Linked DNA regions of Labrys monachus. The protein of the gene in region 1 interacts with the protein of each later gene in a pairwise test. Links are inferred from orthologs where the notes say so. Each region holds a gene or a part of one and is shown in the gene's direction. Other genes may lie near its edges. The genes, in order: leuS and ligA.

Evidence for each region.
Region 2: the proteins of leuS (region 1) and ligA interact in binary tests that used the Escherichia coli proteins (3 or more experiments, as listed by UniProt). The link is inferred for Labrys monachus from one-to-one orthologs.

Annotation. Positions count from the first base shown.
Region 1 is NZ_JAUSVK010000001.1:2,430,112-2,437,590, reverse strand. What follows is about bases 2,380-5,587. They hold leuS (leucine--tRNA ligase), read left to right. Parts: upstream 2,380-2,759; coding sequence 2,760-5,387; downstream 5,388-5,587. Other genes in these bases: J3R73_RS10970 (LPS assembly lipoprotein LptE), read left to right, coding at 5,374-5,587. Outside these bases: J3R73_RS10990 (ArsR/SmtB family transcription factor), read left to right, coding at 209-571; J3R73_RS10985 (SRPBCC family protein), read left to right, coding at 552-1,043; J3R73_RS10980 (ParA family protein), read right to left, coding at 1,329-2,375; more of J3R73_RS10970, read left to right, coding at 5,588-5,931; holA (DNA polymerase III subunit delta), read left to right, coding at 5,928-6,959; J3R73_RS10960 (LolA family protein), read right to left, coding at 7,407-7,479.
Region 2 is NZ_JAUSVK010000001.1:5,491,450-5,498,646, reverse strand. The notes cover bases 1,802-4,727. They hold ligA (NAD-dependent DNA ligase LigA), read left to right. Parts: upstream 1,802-2,167; coding sequence 2,168-4,288; downstream 4,289-4,727. Other genes in these bases: J3R73_RS25135 (TspO/MBR family protein), read right to left, coding at 4,355-4,727; recN (DNA repair protein RecN), read left to right, coding at 1,802-2,078. In the rest of the region: J3R73_RS25150 (outer membrane protein assembly factor BamD), read left to right, coding at 1-295; more of recN, read left to right, coding at 411-1,801; more of J3R73_RS25135, read right to left, coding at 4,728-4,840; J3R73_RS25130 (aminopeptidase P family protein), read right to left, coding at 4,897-6,711; J3R73_RS25125 (50S ribosomal protein L11 methyltransferase), read right to left, coding at 6,808-7,197. UniProt on the Escherichia coli protein: DNA ligase that catalyzes the formation of phosphodiester linkages between 5'-phosphoryl and 3'-hydroxyl groups in double-stranded DNA using NAD as a coenzyme and as the energy source for the reaction.

The DNA of each region.
Region 1 (7,479 bases):
CGGACGTCGCCAGCACGACGCTGAAGGTGGCGGTTGCGCCAGTTGCAGACATTGGCTTGGCGCTCAGCAGCGGACCTTATTGAAACGGCGCACCGCTATCGCTCCCGCCCCGCAGCGGGCATTTGATGGACCCGGCTCTTTCAGTTCACCCAGCGGTCGATCTTCACCCCTTGCGTGACGCCGAACCGCGGGCTATAAACTGAACCAAATGGTTCAGTTTTCGACAGATCGCCTTGATTCCTCCTTTGCAGCGCTCTCGGACGCCACTCGACGCGGCGTTCTGGAGCAACTGGGGAGCGGAGATGCTTCGATCACGGAGCTCGCCGAGAAGTTCCACATGACCCTCACCGGCATGAAGAAGCATGTCGGCGTCTTGGAGCAGGCGGGGCTGGTTACGACGCAAAAGGTCGGGCGCGTGCGGACCTGCAGGCTCGGCCTGCGCGGGCTCGGTGAAGAGGCGGCCTGGATCGAAGGCCGCCGCCAGATCTGGAACGCACGCTTCGACGCGCTGGACGATGTCGTCGAGGCCTTGATACGGAAGGAGAAAGCCGATGGGCGACAGAGCGAGTAACGGCCGCACGGCGGTCGAACGGAGGTCCGAGCGCGAACTCGTCGTGACGCGAACCTTCAACGGCGCGGTTCGCCTCGTATTCGACGCATGGACCAAGCCCGAATTGTTCAAGCTATGGTGGGCGCCGAAGTCGAGCGGCGTGCCTCTGCTGTCCTGCGAAATGGACGTCCGCACCGGGGGGAGCTATCGCATCGCATTCGGACACGATGCCTCGAAGTCCATGGCCTTCTTCGGCAAGTATCTCGAAGTGTCGCCGCCCTCGCGCCTCGTCTGGACCAATGACGAGGGCGAAGACGGAGCCGTCACCACGGTGACCTTCGAGGACGTGGACGGCAGGACGCGGCTGGTCCTGCAAGAACTCTATCCTTCGAAGGAAGCGCTCGACCAGGCTTTCGTCGGCATGGAAGACGCGATGCCCGAGCAGTTCGAGCAGTTGGATGAACTTCTCGTCACCCTGGGCGCGAGCGTGTGACAGCCCCGCCTTGAACGCAATCGGCCTTGAGTCGAACAGGGACGAACCAGGGGAATTGGCGCAGCGTGACCGCTTCCTGAAATCCGCTGTTCGAGGCCGGTTTGATTTTCGCTTTCCACCCAGACCGGCTGGAGGAGGCAGGCATTGTTTTCGCTACGGGAGAGAGCGTGTATGAGCCGATGGTCTGTGAGAGTAGCAGCGATCATGCGACGACCATCGATACTAAATTAAACCTTTCAGCTGTCAAGTGGACAGCAGCGCCGCAACTGAAATCGCCGCGATTGATTATGGATCGACACGAGTTACGACACTATCGACCGCCGTAAGGCCAACATTCAACTGGCTTCTGTTCACCTTCACTTCCGGGTCATTGTGGACCGAATAGTAGTCCTGCCGCATTTTGGAGAGCGGCGTCCCATGATGGGCTGCCACAACCCCAGCCGTATTGAAGTCACGCAGCTCTCCTACATACATAGCGAGAAACTCATCTCGGTTTGAAGCTTGGTGAGCTCGCGGTGAGAATCTATTTGGATTAAGCTTATATTCCGAATATAGCTGATCTGCGGTTGCTTCCGAGAATGCCGCGAAAGCGGCTGCAGCCCCCTTAAATTGTGTGAACCTGTTTCCAATTGCCATATGAACTTGAGGAATCTGCATGCCTCTTTGTGCGGCTTTTGCAGCAAAGGTATAGTTTCCGAAGAATGGGTGCGGTGGATTAGTACCGTGCAGCAGCGCGAATAATGCTTTAACTGCAACCCGTGATGAGTCGTCAGCATTTACTGGAACAAGTATCCGGCTAGCCCCACAGATTGCCAATTCCGTATAGATTGCAAATGATGGATTAGTGTCAAAAAAAACTGTCCACTGCTGATCAAGACCATCAACCATGCGCTTGAAAATCTGATGGACCCATGCCCAGGGGTCGGCAAGGCCAGGAAACGGAGTTCGGCTCGCTTCGTCGTTGATCGCTGGCGCCATCAATTCGAGATTACCATCTCCACTCAGAAGGTATAAATTAGCCGATATTTTGTCATTGATAGCAGACACTTGAACAGAATATCTAGAGAGTACAGGTGTAGATCTATTAAGTATCGCGTCACTTAGATATCCAACTACACTCTTCGGCGTCGCCAACGAACAAAGCTGCAAAAGCTCACTTTCGCCCGCGACACCACCACCAAGCAACAACATAGAACTATTTGCTTGGGGACACATGTCCACGACTAGAACGTTACGACGCGGGTGTAGCTCCGCAAAACGAGACGCTATATGAAATGTTATGGTACTTTTTCCCGTTCCGCCTTTGTTGTTCCAAATTGCGTATGCTTGCATCGCACCAACTCCCAGAATTTATTTATCTCGCCGAATCTTAGAAAATTCAGAGCAGCGCATCTTATGTAAATCCGCGAGAGAAGAAAGACCATACCTGATGACGTGAGAGCAAGGTGTCGAATCGCCGGGACGGGCGGAGCAAGGCCGCCATGTTGCCGCAAAAGAGGTTCGATCAATGCGAATGGCAGCGATCGGCGCTCAAACGTGAGCTTACCGCCCACTCTCCGCATCATTCCGACAGTGCCGACTGTCGCTTTACAACAGTCGAACTAGCATCCCCCATTTCCGCCTAGCGTTCCACCCCTTCCCCCGCTAAAAGCAGGCCTTCCCTAGCCTGTTCCTGTTCCGGGCCTGCCCGGAGCCAGCCTTACCCGAGTCGTTTTCATGACCACCGAGCGCTACAACGCCCGCGATGCCGAGCCCCGATGGCAGAAGATCTGGGCCGACGGAGCGATCTTCGCCACCAGCAACGAGGATCCGCGCCCGCGCTATTACGTGCTCGAGATGTTCCCCTACCCGTCGGGCCGCATCCATATGGGCCATGTGCGCAACTACACCATGGGCGACGTGGTGGCGCGCTACCGCCGGGCGCGGGGCTACAACGTGCTGCATCCGATGGGCTGGGACGCCTTCGGCATGCCGGCCGAGAATGCGGCGATGCAGAACAAGTCGCATCCCGCCCAATGGACCTATGCCAATATCGACAGCATGCGTGCCCAGCTGAAATCGATGGGCCTGTCGCTGGACTGGAGCCGCGAGATCGCCACCTGCGATCCCTCCTATTACAAGCACCAGCAGGCGATGTTCCTCGACTTCCTGAAGGCCGGCCTCGTCGAGCGCAAGGTGTCCAAGGTCAATTGGGACCCGGTCGACCACACCGTGCTCGCCAATGAGCAGGTGATCGACGGGCGCGGCTGGCGCTCGGGCGCGCTGGTCGAGCAACGCGAGCTGGTGCAGTGGTTCTTCAAGATCACCGACTATGCGCAGGACCTGCTCGACGCCCTCGACACGCTCGACCGCTGGCCCGAGAAGGTCCGGCTGATGCAGAAGAACTGGATCGGCCGGTCCGAGGGCCTGCAGATCCGCTTCGCGCTCGATGCAGCCACCGCGCCGACCGGGACGAGCGAGCTCGTGATCTACACGACGCGGCCGGACACGCTGTTCGGCGCCAAGTTCATGGCGATCGCGCCCGACCACCCGCTCGCCCGGGCGGCGGCGGCCGACAATCCGGCGCTCGCCGCCTTCATCGAGGAGGTGCAGCGCACCGGCACCTCGGCGGCGGCGATCGAGACGGCGGAGAAGAAGGGCTTCGACACCGGCATCCGCGCCCTGCATCCCTTCGATCCCAGCTGGAAGCTGCCGGTCTACGTCGCCAATTTCGTGCTGATGGAATATGGCACCGGCGCCATCTTCGGCTGCCCGGCGCATGACCAGCGCGACCTCGACTTCGTCAACGCCTACGGCCTCGGCAACACGCCGGTGGTGTGCCCGCCCGGGCAGGACCCGGCGACCTTCGTGATCGCCGAGACCGCCTATGACGGCGACGGGCTGATGATCAATTCCCGCTTCCTCGACGGCATGACCATCGCCGCCGCCAAGGAGGAGGTCGCCCGCCGGCTGGAAGGCGAGATCCGCGGCAACATGCCTGCCGCCGAGCGCAAGGTGAATTTCCGCCTGCGCGACTGGGGCATCTCGCGCCAGCGCTATTGGGGCTGCCCGATCCCGGTGATCCATTGCGCCGATTGCGGCGTGGTGCCGGTGCCCAAGGAAGACCTGCCGGTGAAGCTGCCGGACGACGTCACCTTCGACAAGCCGGGCAACCCGCTCGACCGCCATCCGACCTGGCGCAACGTCACCTGCCCGCAATGCGGCGGCGAGGCGCGGCGCGAGACCGACACCATGGACACCTTCGTCGATTCGTCCTGGTATTTCGCCCGCTTCACCGACCCCTGGGCCGAGAACGCGCCGACCATCCGCCGGGAAGTCGACGAATGGCTGCCGGTCGACCAGTATATCGGCGGCATCGAGCATGCGATCCTGCATCTGCTCTACAGCCGCTTCTTCGTGCGGGCGATGAAGAAGACCGGCCATGTCGGCCTGGACGAGCCCTTCAAGGGCCTGTTCACCCAGGGCATGGTGGTGCACGAGACCTACAAGGCCGCTGATGGCGAATGGGTGGCGCCGGCCGAGGTGCGCATCGAGGGCGACGGCGACCAGCGCCGCGCCTTCAACAGCCTCACGGGCGCGCCGGTCGAGATCGGCTCGATCGAGAAGATGTCGAAGTCCAAGCGCAATGTCGTCGACCCCGACGACATCATCGCCGATTACGGCGCCGACACTGCGCGCTGGTTCATGCTCTCCGATTCGCCGCCCGAGCGCGACGTGATCTGGAGCGAGGACGGCGTGCAGGGCGCCGGCCGCTTCGTGCAGCGCATCTGGCGCCTCGTCAACGACATCGCCGAGCATGGCCGCTCGGCCGACGGCGACGGCGCCGGGGAGGACGAAGCCCTCGGCGTGCGCAAGGCCGCCCACCGCGCTCTGGCGGCGGTGGAGGGCGACATCGAGCGCCTCGCCTTCAACCGCTGCGTCGCCCATGTCTACACGCTCGCCAACGCTCTCGGCCGCGTGCTCGACGGCTATCGCGACGGCAAGGCGGCGCCGGCGCCAGTGGCGGCGGCCCTGCAGGAGGCCGGGCTCATCCTGGTGCAGCTCATCGCGCCGATGATGCCGCATCTGGCCGAGGAATGCTGGTCGTCGCTGGGCGGGCAGGGCCTCGTCGCCGAGGCGGCGTGGCCGAAGGCCGAACCCGCCCTGCTGGAGGACGACAGCGTCACCCTGCCGGTGCAGATCAACGGCAAGAAGCGCGCCGAGGTGACGGTGCCGAAATCGGCATCGCCAAAGGAAGTCGAAGCTGCCACACTCGCCAGCGAAGCGGTGCAGCGCGCCCTCGAGGGCCGCGCGCCGAAGAAGCTCATCGTCGTGCCAGGAAGGATTGTGAATGTCGTCGCCTGACCAGACCGCGCGCCGCACGGCCCTGCTCGCCCTCGCCCTCCTGCCGGCGCTGATGCTGGGCGGCTGCTTCCGGCCGATGTACGCCACCACCGAGGGCGCCGTCGCGCCGGGGCTGAGCAACAAGCTCGCCTCGATCACCATCGACCAGACGGATGACCGCACCACGCAGATCATCCGCAACAAGCTGTCCTTCTACCTGACGGGCGGCGGCGAGGTGCCGGCGCCGCGCTACAAGCTCACCCTCGTCGCATCCGCCTTCGCCGACACCGCGCTCGTCAATTCTTTCACCTCCACGCCGGAGGTCGACACCGCGACCGTCACCTGCGACTTCACGCTCCGCGACGCGGCGACGGGCAAGGTGCTGTTCAAGGCGAAGGGCAACGCGCGCAAATCCTATGACCGCGGCCTGCAGCGCTACGCCGCGGTGCGCGCCGAGAAGGATGCCGAGGCCGCCGCCGCCGACGTGCTGGCCGACCAGATCCGCACGCGCCTGGCGATCTTCCTCGCCGACCATCCGCAGGGCGCGCCGACCGCCGCGCAATGACGACGATCGAGCGGCGCTCCGTCGACGCCTTTGTCCGCAAGCCCGACGCGCATTTCGTCGTGATCCTCGTCTACGGCCCGGATACCGGGCTGGTCAGCGAGCGCGTGCGCGCGCTGGTCGCCGCCTCGGTCGACGATGCCGAGGATCCGTTCCAGCTCGTGCGCCTCGACGGCGACGAGGTTAGCGGCGATCCCGCGCGCCTCGCCGACGAAGCCTTCACCATCCCGCTGTTCGGCGGCCGGCGGGCCGTGCGGCTACGCGCGGGCTCGCGCAACCTGGTGCCGGCGCTCGAACCCATCCTCGCCGATCCGCCGCCCGCCTGCCGGGTGGTGATCGAGGCCGGCGACCTCAAGAAATCCAACCCGCTCGTCTCGCTGGTGGAGAAATCCCGCGCCGGCGCGGCGATCGCCTGCTTCAGCGACGAGAGCGGCAATATCGGCCAGATCATCGCCGAGGAAGTGGCGAGCGCCGGGCTCACCATCGCGCCGGAGGCCCGCGATATGCTGGCGGGCCTGCTCGGCGGCGACCGGCTGGCGACGCGCAGCGAGCTGCGCAAGCTGACGCTCTACGCCCATGGCGCCGGGCGCATCGAGCCGCAGGATGTGGAAGCGGTGGTCGGCGACGCCAGCGCGCTGGTGACGGACGAGATCATCGACGCCGCTTTCTCCGGGCGCACGGAGGCCCTGGACGCCATCCTGGCCAAGGCCTGGAGCGAGGGCGTCAACGCCTCGGTGCTGGCCGGCACGGCGCTGCGGCATGCCTTGCTGCTGCATCGCCTGCGCGGCGAGGTCGAGAAGGGGCGCCCGGCCGCCGGCGTGGTCGACAGCGCGGGCGGACAGATCTATTTCCGCCGCAAGGCCGGCGTCACCGCACAATTGACGGCGCTCGGCATGGAGCGGCTCGACCGCATCGTCGCCGAATTGTCGGATGCGGTGCTGGAGGCGCGGCGCAACGCCATGCTCGCCGAAGCCCTCGTCTCGCGCGCCCTCATGCGCATCGCCCTGGTGGCGCGGGCGCGCAGGCGATAGGCCGGGACGATCCGCCCGCGTTCGAGAGGGGGGCGGGAGGGGCAATCTCCGATCGCCCGCCTTGGAACGCATCGTCTGGCGGATGGCCAGAAGTCGATCGAAGATCGACCCTCCGAGACTTCGGACCGTCGCCGGGCTGGCCCGCCGCTCCACCCTCCCCTGGAGGGGGAGGGTCGGCCTGAAAGGCCGGGGTGGGGTGAACAGGCGCGACCGGCGAGGTCGGCGCGCGCGATTCCTGCGAAGGAGTCACCCCACCCCGACGCTTCGCGTCGACCCCTCGGCGATATTCGCAAAGCGAATATCGCCGGACCTCAAGGGGAGGGTGGGCGCGTTCATGCCGGCACAACTTGCCGCAAATGGATGGGCGATCTCCTATCGCCCATCTTGGAAATGCCGCGCCCGCCGGAGAGGAAGAAGGTCGATCGGAGATCGGCCCCCTCCCCGCCGCTATTTCAGGATGCGGGTCTGGTCGATGTAGAAGATGCGGTCCGGCGGGCGCGAGGTGGTGTCGAGGCTGGTG
Region 2 (7,197 bases), 3.1 Mb from region 1 along the record:
CTACCAGGGTCAGCAGAATTATGTCGCTGCGGTGAACCGCTACAAGATCGTGGTCGCGCAGTATCAGCAGACGCGGCAGATCGAGGAGGCGCTGAGCCGCCTGGCCGAATGTTATCTGGCCCTCGGCCTGACGAGCGACGCCCAGACGGCTGCCGCCATCCTTGGACACAATTATCCGGACAGCCAGTGGTACAAGGACACCTACACGCTGGTGAAGTCGAACGGCCTGGAGCCGCGCGAGGATACCGAATCCTGGCTGAGCCGCACGTTCCACTCGGCGATCTCGATGGATTGAGGCGGGAGCGCGGCTTCCCTGGTGGTTCGAAGAGGCCGGTCGAAAGATCGGCCTTTTTTGTCTGCGGTTGCTCTTTTGGCATGCGGGGCATCGACGGGAGCGATATAGAGTCACCATGCTCGTGCAATTGGCCATCCGCGATATCGTCCTGATCGACCGGCTCGATCTCGAATTCGTGCCCGGCCTGTCCGTGCTGACCGGCGAGACCGGCGCCGGGAAGTCGATCCTGCTCGACGCCTTCTCGCTTGCCCTCGGTGGGCGGGGCGACGGCGGACTGGTGCGCCACGGCATCGCCCAGGGCCAGGTGACGGCGGTGTTCGACATCCCGGCCGACCATCCGGCCCGCGCCGTGCTGCGGTCCAACGATATCTCGGACGACGGCGATCTGATCCTGCGCCGCGTGCAGATGGCGGACGGGCGGACACGGGCTTTCGTCAACGACCAGCCGGTGAGCGTGCAGGTGCTGCGCGCCGCCGGCGCGGCGCTGGTGGAGATCCACGGCCAGCACGATGACCGCGCGCTGACCGATCCGGCCTCCCACCGGGCCTTGCTCGATGCGTTCGGCGGGCTGGAGAAGCTCGCTGCCGACGTCGCCGGCAGACATGCCGCCTGGCGCAAGGCCACGCAGGCTCTTGCCCAGCACCGGGCCCGCATGGAGAAGGCGCGCGCGGAGGGGGACTGGCTGCGCCACGCCGTGGACGAGATCACCAAGCTCGATGTGCAGCCCGGAGAGGAAGAGGCGTTGGCGGCGCGCCGCGCCCAGATGATGCAGGCCGAGAAGATCGCCGTCGACCTCAAGGAGGCCCATGACGGCGTCGGCGGCCAAGGTTCGCCGGGGCCGGCGCTCGCGGCCATCATCCGGCGCCTGGAGCGTCGGGGAGCCCAGGCGCCCCGTCTGGTCGAGCCGGCGATCGCGGCGCTCGACCAGGCTCTCAACGCCCTCGAGGAGGCGCGCATCGCCCTGCAGTCGGCGCTGGACGAAGCGGATTTCGATCCGGCCGAACTCGAGCGGCTCGAGGAACGGCTGTTCGCCCTGCGGGCCGCGAGCCGCAAATATGACGTGCCCGTCGAAGGCCTTCCGCTGCTGGGCCAGCGCCATGCCGCCGAACTCACCGCCTTGGACGAAGGCGAGGGACATCTGGAAGCGCTGGAACTGGCCGATCGCGCGGCGAGGCAGGCCTATGAGGGGCAGGCGGCGAAATTGTCGGAGAAGAGGCGGGCCACGGCTGCCCATCTCGACAAGGCGGTCAATGCGGAGCTTGCGCCGCTCAAGCTGGACCGGGCGCGCTTCAACGCCAATGTGCAGAGCGACGGCACGCTGGCTTCGCCGGACGGGTTCGACCGGGTGGAATTCTGGGTGCAGACCAATCCCGGGACGCGGCCGGGCCCGATGATGAAGGTGGCGTCCGGCGGCGAACTCTCCCGTTTCATGCTGGCCCTGAAGGTCGCCCTGGCCGATCGCGGCTCGGCGCCGACGCTGGTCTTCGACGAGATCGATTCGGGCGTCGGCGGCGCCGTGGCGGACGCCATCGGCCAGCGGCTCGCGCGCCTTGCCGCGCGGGTGCAGGTCATCAACGTCACCCATGCGCCGCAGGTCGCGGCCCGCGCTTCCACCCATTTCCTCATCGCCAAGGAGGCGCAGGGGAAGGAACTGGTGGCGACGCGCGTGGTCGCGCTCGATGCCGCGCGGCGACGCGAGGAGATTGCCCGCATGCTCGCCGGCGCCCATGTCACCGACGAGGCCAGGGCGGCGGCCGATCGCCTCCTGCATATGGCGAAGTAGCGGACATGCCGGCTTTCGCGCCGGCTCTGCTGCCCTCGATGCCCAAGCTGTGCTAAGCGACGGCATCCCATCCTAGCCGGTTGCCCGCCATGACCAATACCAAGCCCGTCGCCGATCTCAGCGAGGAAGAGGCCCGAGCCGACTATCTGGCTCTCGCAGGCCTGCTGGCCGAAGCGGACCGGCATTATTACCAGGAGGACGCGCCCCGCCTCAGCGACGCCGAATATGATGCCCTGCGTCGGCGCTATGGCGAGCTCGAGGCGCGGTTCCCGCAATTGAAGACGGGCGACAGCCTGTCGGACAGGGTGGGGGCGCCACCCTCCGAGAAATTCGCCAAGGTCCGGCATCGCGTGCCGATGCTGTCGCTTTCGAACAGTTTCTCGGACGAGGACGTCGTTGAATTCGTGGCGCGTGTCCGCCGTTTTCTCGGCCTGGCCGAGGAGGAGCCCCTCACCGTCACGGCCGAGCCGAAGATCGACGGCCTGTCCTGCTCCCTGCGCTACGAACAGGGCAGGCTCGCGGTGGCGGCGACGCGGGGCGACGGCGCGGTCGGCGAGGACGTCACCGCCAATGTCCGCACCATCGGCGACGTGCCGGCGACGCTGCATGGCCAGGTTCCCGAACGCTTCGAGATTCGCGGCGAGGTCTATATGCGCCATGCCGACTTCGCGGCGCTCAACGAGCGGCAGGCCGAGGCGGGCAGGCCGCTCTTCGCCAATCCGCGCAACGCCGCCGCCGGGTCGCTGCGCCAGCTCGACGCCTCGATCACCGCGAGCCGGCCGCTGCACTTCTTCGCCTATGCCTGGGGGGAGGCGAGTTCGCTGCCGGGCGATACGCAATATGACGTGGTCCGCGCCTTCGCGGGCTGGGGCTTCGCCGTCAATCCCCTGATGGTGCGCTGCCGGAGCGTCGAGGAACTGCTCGCCCATTACCGCCTGATCGAGGCGCAGCGCTCGAGCCTCGGCTACGATATCGATGGCGTGGTCTACAAGGTCGACCGCCTCGACCTGCAGCAGCGGCTCGGCTTCGTATCACGCTCGCCGCGCTGGGCCACCGCCCATAAATTCACCGCCGAGAAGGCGACGACCCTGCTGCGCGACATCGAGATCCAGGTCGGCCGGACCGGTGCTCTCACGCCGGTGGCCAAGCTGCAGCCGGTCACCGTCGGCGGCGTGGTGGTCTCCAACGCGACCCTGCACAATGAGGACGAGATCGCGCGCAAGGATGTGCGCATCGGCGATACCGTCATCGTGCAACGCGCCGGTGACGTCATTCCCCAGATCCTGGGCGTCGTTCTCGAAAGGCGGCCGGAGGGCGCCGTTCCCTATCGCGCGCCTGAGACCTGTCCCTGTCCGCTTCGGACCCCGACCGTGCGCGAGAGCACCGCCACCGGCGAGGAGGGGGTGGTGCGGCGCTGCTCGGGCGAGTTCGCCTGCCCGTTCCAGAAGATCGAGCATCTGCGCCATTTCGTCTCCCGTCGGGCCTTCGACATCGAGGGGCTGGGGGAAAAGCAGATCGCCTCCTTCTTCGAGGACACCGAACTGCCGGTGCGAGAGCCCGCCGATATCTTCACCCTGGCCGCCCGCGATCGCCGCAACCTCAAGAAGCTCAGGGATCGCGAAGGGTTCGGCGAGACGAGTTCGCGCAACCTGTTCGCGGCGATCGAGGCGCGGCGGGAGGTGCCGCTCGAGCGCTTCATCTACGCGCTCGGCATCCGCCATATCGGCGAGACGACGGCCCGTCAGCTCGCGCGGGCCTATGGCTCCTGGACGTCCTTCGAGCAGGCGGCCCTGCGCATCGCCGCCAAGGATGAGGAAGCGGCGGCCGAGATGGACGCCATCGATCAGATCGGCGAGACCGTGGTGGAAGCGGTCGGCGCCTATTTCAGCGAGGCCCACAACCTCGCCGTTCTCGAACGCTTGACGGCCGAGATCCGCATCGCCGACGCCGAGAAGCCGCAGGCCGCGAGCCCGGTGGCGGGCAAGACGGTGGTGTTCACCGGCGCGCTCGAGCGCATGAGCCGTGACGAAGCCAAGGCGATGGCCGACCGGCTGGGCGCGAAGGTCTCCGGCTCGGTGTCGAAGAAGACCGATCTCGTGGTGGCGGGCCCCGGCGCCGGCTCGAAGCTCGCGGAGGCGCAGAAGCACGGTGTCAAGGTCATCAACGAGGATGAGTGGTTCGACCTGGTGAGCGGCGCGCAGAACGCCTGACGGTGTGCCGGTCCCCTGACCGGCATGTCGCGCGACGGGGCCTGGGATAGGGGGCGGGGGCGGTAGTCAGGACGTGGGATTGAGGATGGCGATGCCCGCGTTGAGCGACAGGGCATAGCAGACCCAGAGGAGATAGGGCACCAGCAGCCAGGCTGCCGCGCGATTGAGCGCGAACGCCTTGCGGACGGTGAAGGCGAGCACGACGGCGAGCGCGGCGATCACCACCAGACCGGTCATGATCGCGTGGCCGCCGAAGAACACGGGCGACCATGCGGCGTTGAGAGCGAGCTGGACCAGGAAGAGCGCGAGCACGAGGCTGCGCCTCGGCGATGGCGGCGTGCGGCTCCACAACAGCCAGAGCGAGGCGGCGATCATCACGTAGAGAAGCGTCCAGGCGATCGGAAAGACGCCGTTCGGCGGCGTCCATATCGGCTTGGTGAGCTTGGCGTACCAGACCGGGATCTCGCTGACCGTCGCGTAGGATCCGATCAGGGCGATACCCAGGCAAAGCAGGACGCAGACCAAGGCGCGAAACCAGTCCCGTGCCGTCATGTCCGTTGAACCTCCGAATCGTATCTTCGTTGCAACGCTCTGACAGGGCCGCGGTTTCACCCGATCGGAGCGGTCGCCCGTTCCAGCCAGTCCCGTTCGTCCGGTTCGACGAGAGGAGAGAGCACCTCGCGAACGCGCCGGTGATAGGCATCGAGCCAGTCGATCTCCGATCGGGTCAAAAGACCGACGTCGATCGGCCGGGTGTCGATGGGGGCCAGCGTCAGCGTTTCGAAGCCCTGCATCGGGCGCTCGGCGCCCTCGATCTCGACCGCTTCCACCAACACCAGGTTCTCGATGCGGATGCCGAACTCGCCGGCCCGGTAGTAGCCCGGCTCGTTGGAGAGGATCATGCCGGGCTCGAGCGGCGTGGTGCCGAGCTTGGAGATCCGCTGCGGGCCCTCATGCACCGACAGGTAGGAGCCGACGCCGTGGCCGGTGCCGTGGTCGAAATCCGTCCCGACCTCCCACAGCGCGGCGCGGGCGAAGCTGTCGAGCTGCGAGCCGGACGCGCCTTTAGGAAAGCGGACCTGCGCGATGGCGATGTGACCCTTGAGAACTCTCGTATAGCGGTCCCGCATCAGGGGCGTCACGTCGCCGACGGCGATCGTGCGGGTGATGTCGGTGGTGCCGTCGACATATTGGGCGCCCGAATCGATCAGGAACAGGCCCGGCGTGACCGGCCGGTTGGAGGCGCGGCTGACGCGATAATGCGGAATGGCGGCGTTGGGGCCGGCTGCGGAGATGGTCGGAAAGGAGAGGTCCTTCAGGACACCGGTCTCGCTGCGGGCATGCTCCAGCGCCTCCGCCGTCGAAATCTCGGTCTCCGTCCCTTCGGGCGCCGTCCGGTCGAACCAGGCCAGGAAGCTGACGAAGGCGGCGCCGTCCCGGATATGGGCGGCACGCGCACCCGCCTGCTCGGCCTCGTTCTTGACCGCCCGCATCAGCGCGATCGGGTCGCTGCCCTTCTGCACCTTGCCGCCGGCCCGCTCGACGAGCGTGGCGAAGCGTTCGACCACCATCGTAGGATCGAGCCGGACCGTCTTGCCCTTCACCTCGGCGGCGAGCACCGCCTCCATCCGGCCCGGTTCGGCGATCGCCATGTGATGGGAGAGATTGTCGCGCACCGCGTTGGACAATTTGCGGCCGTCGACGAACAGCGTCGGCTCGCCGCTGGCCGGGACCAGTGCATAGGACAGCGGCAGCGGCGTATGCGAGACGTCCCCGCCCCGGATGTTGAACAGCCAGGCGCAGGCATGCGCGTCATTGGTGAAGACGGCGTCGATCTTCTGCTCGGCGAGCTTTGCCTGCAGCCGCTCGATCTTCGATCCGCTGCTTTCGCCGGCCAGGGAAACGTCGTGCAGGACGATGGAGGCGAGAGGCGGCGCGGGCCGGTCGGCCCAGATGGCATCGACCGGATTGTCCTCCACGGGGACCAGCGCGGCCCCCGCCTTTTCGCAGGCGGCGCGAAGCCGCTCGACCTCGTTGATCGATTGCAGGCGCGGATCGTAGCCGAGGCGGGCGCCGGGCGCGAGGGTCCGCTCCAGCCAGCGCTCGGGCGGTTCCTCGACGAGATGACGCGGCGTGAACGTGCCGGTATCCACCTGTTCGCGGACCTGCACGGTGTAGCGGCCGTCCACGAAGATCGCCGCTTCGGCAGCGAGCACGATGGCGATTCCCGCCGAGCCGGCAAAGCCGGTCAGCCACGCCAGGCGCTCTTCGGATGGCGGGCAATACTCGTTCTGGTGCTCGTCCGAACGGGGCACCACGAAGCCGTCGAGCCCTCGCTCGGCCAGCTTCTCGCGAAGGGCCTTGACGCGGGCCGGGCCGAGCGCGGGTTGGGAGATCTCGTCGAAGGATTGGAATGTGGTCATCTCATGCCCCGGCAGCGCGGACATCCCCGTCCGCATCTTCATCGCAGTCTGGCGTCTTCGAGGGCGGCCGGGGACATGCCGTCCCCGGCACCCGGATCATCTCGGCTTGTCCCTTCCGTTGGCGAGGACCAGCGTGGTCCATTCGTCGAGAGGGATGCGGCGGACGAGATGCAGGCCCTGTGCCCGATAGGCGGCGAGGGCGGCATTGGCATGGGCGTGCAGGAGCCCGGACAGGATCACCGTCGCGCCCGGCGCCAGCAGCTTCGCCATGGGCGCGGCGAGGCGCACGAGCGGCCCGACAAGGATGTTGGCGAAGACGAGATCGTAGGGCTTGCCGGCCTGGATCGGCCCGGCGGTGGTGCCGCGGGCGACGATGGCCGTCACGAAGGCGCCGGCCCGGTTGAAGCGGATATTGTTGCGCGCGGTGGCGATCGCGACCGGGTCGATGTCGGAGGCGAGGACGCGCCGGTGGAGGGCACGGGCCGC